Regions from separate parts of the Undibacterium sp. 5I1 genome, predicted to be linked through region 2. Evidence: predicted binding sites of a transcription regulator. Region 2 holds the regulator's gene; each other region holds the start of a gene.
The links. Region 2 encodes sigma-54, which starts transcription at its own class of promoters, with help from an activator protein. Its sites were predicted from a motif close to TGGCANGNAANCTGCTTT; they were not measured.

Region 1 (3,180 bases), 1.8 Mb from region 2:
CCGGAATTAAGGACGAAATCACGACGGACGCAACAAAATTACCTTGTGCACCCGTATTGATAGGAGTAGCGCCTATTAATGCAGCGGTATCACAAGTGCCGGCCGCAAATGCTGTTGCACCTGTAGATTGAAAACACACATCGACCATTTCTCTTATAGCAGCAGTTGCCAAAATGATCTCCGTAAATCTCGACCGCTTTTGATAGTTTTGATACGCCGGTAGCGCTAACGAAGCCAATATACCAATAATTGCAACGACAATCATTAATTCGACCAGAGTGAAACCGCGTTGAACATATCTAAAAAATTGCATAATATTTTTACAAATCCATATTTCACGATTTTAACTATTAATATATTGCAAGGCGTAACGTATAAAAATTAGTTTAATGCTCACCACCAAACGTCCAAGTCCACAACCAATCGGTATTAGTTAATTTAACCGACAACCTTTAACATAATCCTGCTGTTACACAACTACCACTTTTTGCCCAAGTCTGCGATCCGTTAGCCACTGCCGGCGTCAAAATAAACGTTTCACTGTTTAAACTTTTTGCCGTGTTTGCAGTACCTTTAACCACTGAGGTCGCAGCAGTAATCGTGACCGATGATACGAAATTTCCCTGAGCTCCAGTATTATTTGTCGTCGCACCGACAAGCGCTGCTGTGTCGCAAACGCCAGCACCTAGAGCTGCAGAACCACTAACTTGAAAACAAATGTCAACCATATCTTTCACCGCACCTGTCGCTAAAACGACTTCAGTGAATCTGGATTTCTTAAGATATGTTTGGTAAGAAGGTAATGCTATGGAGGCTAAGATACCAATAATTGCAACAACGATCATCAGTTCAATTAGTGTAAAGCCGGCTTGAATAGATTTTTGGAATTTCATATAATTCCCATCTATGAATTTTCGTCAATATTTTTATATTTGGATGAAATTAAAATGGCGTGAATCATAGTCGATGCTCCACGCCAATCTCTACAATCTATTATTAGCAAATACCAGCAGCTACGCAAGTACCACTCTTTGCCCAAGTCAATGAAGCATTTGCTACTGTTGGCGTTAAAATAAATGTTTCACTATTCAAACTTTTTATCGTGTTTGCTGTACCTGTTACTACAGAAGTAGATCCAGTAATACCGACAGAAGCAACAAAATTACCTTGAGCGCCTGTGTTATTAGCAGTAGCGCCGATTAAAGCTGCAGTATCGCAAACACCAGCACCTAAAGCAGTTGCACCTGTTGTTTGGAAACAGATATCAACCATATCTTTAACAGCACCAGTTGCGAGAACAACTTCAGTGAATCTCGATTTTTTCAGGTAAGTTTGATAAGCTGGTAGTGCGATTGCAGCCAAAATACCAATAATTGCTACAACAATCATCAATTCGATCAAAGTAAAACCAGCTTGCGCGCGTTGTGTCATTTTTGTGGATTTCATTTTAAAACTCCTAGTTTAAAAAAATAAATTAATTTGTTCTGTCTTACATAAGCTGAATTAGCAAACCCTGTGCCACCCCTATATTATTTACTTTTTAAAAATAAACTGACAAAAAAAGTGTATGAGAAAATCAAAATATGACGAATTTTGTCAGGCAAAACAACTAGTTCAAATTTATGTCATTTATTTTTTGATGTAATTACAAAAATAAGCTTTGTTCCTGACATATCAATCACATCTCCGTCAGCCAATTTTTGTGGCTGCTTGTCAATTATTTTATTGTTTAGTTTGGGACTTGAGGCGCCATCGACGTGTGCAACATAAAAAGATTGTTCTTGTTGAGTAATTGCAATGACCTGGACAGTTGGGCTACCGATAGTCGTAACTGGTTTATTCAGAACCAACTCTCGACCAGCGTTAGCACCATTTTGTACTTGAATACGTGCGGATACCGTGGATACGCTCAGGGAGGACGGTTTTATTTTGAGTGCTGCGTCCGGCAAGTCATAATTTTCTGAATCATTTTGATATCGAACCTTATATTTACCAATATCAATAATGTCGTCGTTTTGTAAAAGGTGCTTCTTAATTGGCTGTCCGTTGACCAAAGTGCCATTGGTACTTCCTAAATCCAAAACAAAAGACCCTGTGCTAGTGGTGTCAATCGCCGCATGCTGACCGCTGACGGTCAAATGATCAATCACAACGTCATTACCCGGACGTCGTCCCACCGTTATGCGTGATTTTAGGATTGACAGTTCTTGCTGGACCAGTCCGTTGAAAGTAACGACGATTTTCGCCATAGTGCTCTCTATAAAAAACAAAATCTAACTATTTGGACTTACGCACAATTGTCCCCGCAAGGCTTAGCGAGGAGAGTCGTACTATAGTATGCCGTGTATAAATGGTATCTGCATCGCGGCTGGAGCATTTTTGCGTAAGTTCTTTCTATAAAACTAACTGAAAAAAAGCTGCTGTATATGCTGCATTGGCGAATGCTGTTTTAAGCCATTCACTTTTATTAGAATAATCGAGATATTGTCCCGACCACCTAATTCATTCGCTTTGTGTAGCAACAATTCGCAACAAAGCGCTAAATTATCTCTATGCAGACTAACTGTGGTTTCGATTTCATCATGCTTGAGCATGTCGGTCAAGCCATCGGAGCACATTAGATAAATATCCTCTTCTTGAATGACATGCTCGCTAATTTCCACCTCAATCTCACCTTGCACACCGATTGCTCTGGTAATCAAGTTCTTAATCGGAGAATACTGCGCTTGCTCTTCGCTAATCAGACCAGCGTCAATTTGCGCCTGTAATACTGAGTGGTCGTGCGTAATCTGCAGTAAACGGTTGGACCGGTATTGGTAGACACGCGAATCGCCCACATGCGCAACAAGGAGTCTATCGTGATGACAAAACGCAACGACAACGGTGGTACCCATACCAATAAATTCGGGATTATTCTGTGCTGCATCCCAGACACGAAAATTGCTCATCTCGATTGCTTCTTTAATCCACTTCGCGGCAACCGATGTCTGGCGCGCAAATAAAGAAGAAAAAGTAGATGTTTTTTTGAGGAGTAACTGCTGCGTAATAATGTCTACCGTCATTTTGCTAGCGATCTCACCAGCATTGTATCCGCCCATACCATCTGCTAATACTGCAAAATCCGCCTCGGCACATATCTCTATGGCATCTTCGTTTTGTGCTCGTACCAGTCCCGTATCC
Region 2 (3,180 bases):
CGGTACAACGGTGCCTGGCTCTGGCCGGACTACCTTGTTCATCGCGCCAAAATCTGACAAAAAAGTCAAATAACAAGATGAGTACATTGTCGATTAAAGGTTTACAAAAACGTTATGGCGCACGCCAGGTGGTAAGCGATGTGTCATTGGATGTGAAGAGCGGTGAAGTCGTTGGTTTGCTGGGTCCTAACGGCGCAGGTAAGACGACATCGTTTTATATGATTGTTGGTTTGGTCACCTCGGATGGCGGTGAAATTAATATTGATGGCGTAGATATTTCACGCCTGCCGATACATAAAAGAGCCAAGTTGGGTTTGTCCTATTTGCCGCAAGAAGCCTCAGTGTTTCGTAAGTTATCGGTAGAGGACAATATCCGCGCCGTACTTGAATTGCAAAAAAATCCAGAAGGTAAATTTCTGACTAAGGCTGCCATTGAGCAACAATTAGACACCTTACTTGCTGAATTGCAGATTGAGGGTATTCGAGAGAATCAGGCTCTGTCATTGTCCGGCGGTGAGCGTCGCAGGGTAGAGATTGCCCGGGCGCTGGCAACTAGTCCTCGTTTTGTCTTACTGGATGAGCCTTTTGCGGGCGTTGATCCAATCGCCGTGATTGAAATTCAGCGTATTGTGGGCTTCCTGAAAGATAGAGGGATAGGGGTACTGATTACCGATCACAATGTGCGCGAAACCTTGGGTATTTGTGATCACGCTTACATCATCAATCAAGGTGCAGTGCTTGCCGCAGGTAAGCCCGACGACATCATCAATAATGAGTCCGTCCGCAGAGTTTATTTGGGAGAGCATTTCCGCATGTAGCGGGAAGCCATATGATGATGAAGCAAAGCCTGCAACTGCGCACGTCACAGCATTTGGCGTTAACGCCGCAATTGCAGCAATCTATCCGTTTGCTGCAATTGTCCACGCTGGAGCTACATCAAGAGTTAGAAAATCTACTTTCCGACAATCCCATGTTGGAGCGGGTAGATGATCCTATGGATAATGCAGTGCGCTTGCTTGCCGACGGCGCCATCAGTGCGACTACGAATAATTCTGAAACTGAATTCGCCGCGCCAGAAAAGAATGGCGATGCTGCTACAGCAAGTGCCAGTTCTGAAAATGCCGACCTTAGCGAAGTCGCTGCCTCTGCCGATAGTACCAGCGCGAATGAAGAAGAGTGGAGCTTTGATGATGTTCCTCAAGGCAGCAAATCGTCAGAAGAAGATGACGGACGTCCGCAATTAGAGGCAGCGCAAACCAGCCTCAGAGATCATTTGCTGGAGCAGATGCGGCTGAACATCCGTGAGCCGCGAGATCGGGCTCTGATTGAGCTGATGATTGATGCCTTGGATACCAATGGCTATTTGATGGAAACACTGGAAGAAATTCATGCCAGCTTGCCGTTGGAGTTATGTGTTGAGCCAGAAGAATTATCCTTTGCGCTGAACATGTTGCAGAACTTTGACCCTAGCGGTGTCGGTGCCAGAAATGTATCCGAATGTCTGGCCTTGCAGATTAAACGTTTCCCTAAAATTCCTTTTGTGACGCGTCGGCTGGCGCAAAAAATTGTTGAGAACCACATCACTTTATTCGCTCAAAGAGATTTTAATAAGTTGAAGAAAATTCTCAATTGTGATGACGAGGATTTACGCGAAGCGCAAGTGGTTATTCGTCAATGTAATCCCAAACCGGGTGCTGAATTTGCCGCGGCCGCTTCGGATTATGTCGTGCCGGATGTGATCGTCAGAAAGACAGTGAACGGCTGGCAAGTATTACTCAACCAAGATGTGATGCCAAAGCTACGTGTTAATAGTATGTATGCCAGCATCATGAAGCAAAATCGTGGTGACGGTACGCTAGGTTCCCAATTGCAAGAGGCGCGCTGGCTAATCAAAAATATGCGGCAACGCTTTGATACGATTTTACGGGTTTCACAAGCGATAGTTGAAAGACAACGTAATTTTTTCACGCACGGTGCCGTTGCAATGCGACCACTTGTGTTGCGCGAAATTGCTGATACACTGGGTTTACACGAGAGCACTATTTCTCGTGTAACGACGCAAAAATACATGCTGACCCCGCATGGTATGTTTGAGTTGAAATATTTCTTCGGTAGCCATGTCGCGACGGAAGCAGGGGGGGAAGCATCATCCACCGCGATACGTGCACTCATCAAGCAGTTGATAGGAGCAGAAGACCAGAAAATCCCACTCTCTGACAGCAAGATTGCAGACATGCTGGGAGAACAAGGCATGGTAATTGCGCGACGTACAGTCGCCAAATATCGCGAAGCTTTGAAAATCCCGCCAGTAAGCCTGCGCAAATCTTTGTAACTTGTTCTTGAAATATCCTCGTATGTTGCTATATATAATTTAGCTCAATAAATAATTTAAATATTAGTCTGCCAATTCATCGTCTGATTAAATTTACATTAATTGAGTTAAGATAAAATGTTTGTAACAAGTAAGATTACCAAGGAGCGTAGTATGAATCTCACCATCAGTGGACATCACCTCGAAGTAACTCCTGCAATTCGTGAACATGTGCAAAATAAGCTTGAACGTATCAGGCGGCATTTCGATCAAGTAATTGATATCGCCGTCATCCTGACCGTGGATAAGCTCAAAGAAAAGGAAAAACGCCATAAAGCAGACATTAATCTGCACATCAGTGGCAAAGATATTCATGTTGAAAGCCTGGCACAAGATCTCTACGCCGCCATCGACACTCTCATCGACAAACTAGACCGACAAGTCATTAAACATAAAGACAAAATCCAAAATCATCAACATGACGCGATCAAACACATACCCGATCCGACGCCAGTGTAAGCAGATGACTTAGTCGCTTTTTCGATTAGAAAATAGCAAAAAAGGACGCAATTCGGCGTCCTTTTTTTGTTTGCGTAACACTTGATTTGGTTTCGAAGATTATGTGCTGATATAAATATACTCCCCTATTATTTTTATAAATATGGCTTATTGTCCAGTAATTACCTGGACAACTAAAATATACTTGGGGAGAGTATTTATATTGAATAACTGGAGAAATAAGCGATACTCGTAGCTATTCATTTCTTTAAGCCGCACAGATTAGTTTGTACCCGTTTAAATTTCTACGCATTTAAATTTGACCTTAATACCCCAAAGTTTTTCCGTCAGGATTGCGCGGATCTGAATAA
Region 3 (3,180 bases), 620 kb from region 2:
AGATGCCACACCGAATGCGGTGTTCATTAGCATGGGCCAGACCGAGCAGATAAAAATCACAAAGATGCCAGAGACTGAGGAGTCTTTAATCGTATACAATGCCAGCGGCATCCAGGCTAATGGTGAGATAGGCTTAAGAATCTGAATAAACGGATTCAAAGCTTTTTGCATCAGCGGTGACATGCCCAGCATAAAACCTACCGGTATTGCCACCACTGCCGCGATGATAAATCCTAAGGCGACCCGGCCTAAGGAATAGCCAAGCTGAATACCAATGCCTTTATCATTGGGACCGTTGTCATAAAATGGGTGCGACAATTGTCTGACGATAGTCCGTCCCATTTGTGCTGGCGTGGGGAAGCCGGTCGTCTTTGCCGGCGCGGCATCTGCGGCTGCGCTTGTTCCGGCACCGCCCATCAACTTGGCATATTCCTCCTGCTCTGCGGTCATTGCAGCGGTTGGCGTAGCATGTGTTGTCGGTGCGGTTGCCAGATGCCAACTCAACAAAAAAACCAGCAGTATCAGCAAGGACACGACTGCCGCACGCATGCTGAGATTTTTTCCAGAGGTTGAACTGTTCATCTTGGTTATCGCTTGATAGCAAAGCTGTTGACATAGGCGTCTGGCGTAGCTGGATCAAATTCTTTGCCCATGATTTTGTATTTTTTATACGCACCGACAGGCACGGTTTGTCCTAATTCCGCCATGTATTTTTTAGCGTCGGTCAGCAAAAATACTTTTTCAGTAATGGCTTTATAGTCGACATCCCCTTTGATATAACCCCAACGCTTCATCTGACTTAAAATCCAGACGCCCATCGAATCCCAAGGAACAGGATCAAAATCGGCACGTGTCGGTACGTTACGGACGTTACCAAGACCATCGGCAAATTTGCCGCTTAAGACTTGTTGTACAACGGTTTCTGGCTGGTTTAAATAGGCCGCTGGTGAAATGACTTTGGCGACCAGCGCACGGTTCGCCGGATCACGCGCCATCGCTGCCGCTGTTAATACCGACCGGAACAAAGCGGCGAAGGTATTCGGATTTTGTTTGATAAATTCTTCAGAGGTTCCGAATGCGCAGCAAGGGTGACCATCCCAAATTTCTTTCGACAAAATATGAATGAAACCGACCTCGTCATACACCGCCCGCTGATTAAACGGGTCAGGTCCAAGGAAACCGTCGATATTTCCAGCCCTAAGGTTGGCAACCATTTCTGGTGGTGGGGTAACGCGCAGTTGTACGTCACGATCAGGGTCTAAGCCGTGTTCCGCAAGGTAATAACGCAGCAAATAGTTGTGCATCGAGTATTCAAACGGAATCGCCAGCTTGAAGCCTTTCCATTGTTTTGGGTCGCGCTTGTCTTTATGTTTGACATGCAAGGTAATCGCCTGACCATTGATGTTTTGGATCGTCGCTACCCGCATTGGTAAAGGGTTGGAGCCAAGCCCCATCGACATTGCCAGTGGCATTGGTGACAGGAAATGGGAAGCGTCGTGCTCCTTGTTGACCATCTTGTCGCGGATCAGCGCCCAGCCAGCAGTTTTATTCAGTGTGACATTCAGCCCCTGTTTGCGGTAAAAGCCTAAGGGGTCAGCCATGATCAGCGGTGCGGCGCAAGTAATGGCGATGAAGCCAATTTTTAAATCTTTCTTTTCAATCGGTCCGGTCTTTTCTTGTGCCATCGCTTGCAATGCACCCAAAGGAAGCACACTAGCAATCGCAGCCCGCACTGTATTGGCACCGACTGCACGCAAAAAGTGCCGGCGCAGATGGTCTTGCGGGAACATTGCGCGTAGTACGGCTTCCTCCACTACATCGTTGGTCAGGTGTTCTACGTTCGTGGCGCGTGCTGCCAGAGCACGTTCTTGCTCTGCATTGTGTTCGGTTTCGTCGCTATGACGACCGCAGGAACAGCCAGCGGCGCTATGGTCTGAATCGTATGGACGGAAGATGGACATGGACTACTCCTTGGCGGGTTAGTAAAAAATTGAAGAACGCCAGAAGTGCTTGCAAGCAGCTTGCCATCATCCCAAATCATGTCGTGTCGCGACGATGCTTTGTAGTGCTACAACTACAAATAGGACTTACCGAAAAACCAAAAAGACCAGACCCTTCACCACAGACCACAGAGGCACAGAGGAAGAATCAACCCAGATTTTCCATTGGAACAGCGACAAGTGTGCCTTTGGCGAACTGACTGGCTAGACGCGACGACGACGCAAGCTGCATCTTGCTAGGAGTAGCAACAACGCCAGGCAGTTCGCCAAAGATGCAATTGTCGCTGTAGCGTTCCCACTCAAATCGCGGTGGTGCTATCCGTCAGATGACCGCACGCCGTCTGCGTTTTTTGCGAAGTGGTAGCGGTCTAATGGAAAATCTGGGTTCAATAGCGAGAAAATCTGGAGAAGGGCGAAAACATGTCTTTCTCTTCTTTTGTTGCTCCTCTGTGTCTCCGTGTCTCTGTGGTGAGAGGTTTTGGTTTTTGCGTAAGCCACAAACACAAACACAAAATCTTATGAGCGAATGGGAATCTATACCGTAATCAGCTGATGCTTTACGGCGTACATGGCGATGCCGACGTCATTGGTCGTGCCGGTCTTTTCCATGATGCGGGTACGGTAGGTACTGATCGTGTTGGGACTAAGATCAAGCTTGTCGGCAATTTCTTTCACACTCATGCCACTGGCAATTGCCTGGAACACTTGGTATTCACGATGTGACAAAGTCTCGTGCGGCAAGCGTGCTATATGACGTCCCATGTCTGCCGCCAAGGCTTCTGCCATGCTGCTATTGATATACAAGCCACCATCGGCGACTTTGCGGATCGCTAAAACAAGTTGATCAGTATCAGCACTTTTATTCAAGTAGCCAGATGCCCCTAGCCGGTAACAACGGGTGGCATATTGTTTTTCTGGATAGGTAGAAAGCATTAAGACAGGTAGCCGAGGCATTTGCTGCTTAAGCTGGCGCAGCACTTCCAAGCCGTCCTGTACTGGTAATGCGATGTCCAGCAAAACCAGATCAATCGCTAAAATACTGGCTTGTTTTATCACCTCTGGTCCATCGGCGCATTCTCCGGCGACTTCGATGTCGCCCGCATCCGCCAGAATTTGTTTTACCCCTTCGCGCACGATGCGATGATCATCACATAATAAAATTCGTATCATGGTGTACCTG

Region 1: a site for sigma-54 is predicted at 1,504-1,521, ahead of RGU72_RS10940 (pilin). Genes of this name have one in related genera too.
Region 3: a site for sigma-54 is predicted at 2,010-2,027, ahead of RGU72_RS15930 (CmpA/NrtA family ABC transporter substrate-binding protein). Genes of this name have one in related genera too.

The regions. Positions count from the first base shown of each region.
Region 1 covers NZ_JAVIWI010000001.1:2,472,092-2,475,271, forward strand. The annotation lists gene RGU72_RS10925 (hypothetical protein) at 1-172, opposite strand, end outside; partial or broken gene RGU72_RS10930 (prepilin-type N-terminal cleavage/methylation domain-containing protein) at 254-313, opposite strand; gene RGU72_RS10935 (prepilin-type N-terminal cleavage/methylation domain-containing protein) at 453-893, opposite strand; gene RGU72_RS10940 (pilin) at 997-1,446, opposite strand; gene RGU72_RS10945 (FHA domain-containing protein) at 1,626-2,249, opposite strand; gene RGU72_RS10950 (Stp1/IreP family PP2C-type Ser/Thr phosphatase) at 2,403-3,180, opposite strand, start outside.
Region 2 covers NZ_JAVIWI010000001.1:4,256,111-4,259,290, forward strand. The annotation lists gene lptA (lipopolysaccharide transport periplasmic protein LptA) at 1-73, shown strand, start outside; gene lptB (LPS export ABC transporter ATP-binding protein) at 78-818, shown strand; gene RGU72_RS18660 (RNA polymerase factor sigma-54) at 836-2,332, shown strand; gene hpf (ribosome hibernation-promoting factor, HPF/YfiA family) at 2,486-2,830, shown strand; gene ggt (gamma-glutamyltransferase) at 3,135-3,180, opposite strand, start outside.
Region 3 covers NZ_JAVIWI010000001.1:3,635,748-3,638,927, forward strand. The annotation lists gene ntrB (nitrate ABC transporter permease) at 1-582, opposite strand, end outside; gene RGU72_RS15930 (CmpA/NrtA family ABC transporter substrate-binding protein) at 588-1,961, opposite strand; gene RGU72_RS15935 (response regulator transcription factor) at 2,535-3,170, opposite strand; gene RGU72_RS15940 (PAS domain-containing protein) at 3,167-3,180, opposite strand, start outside.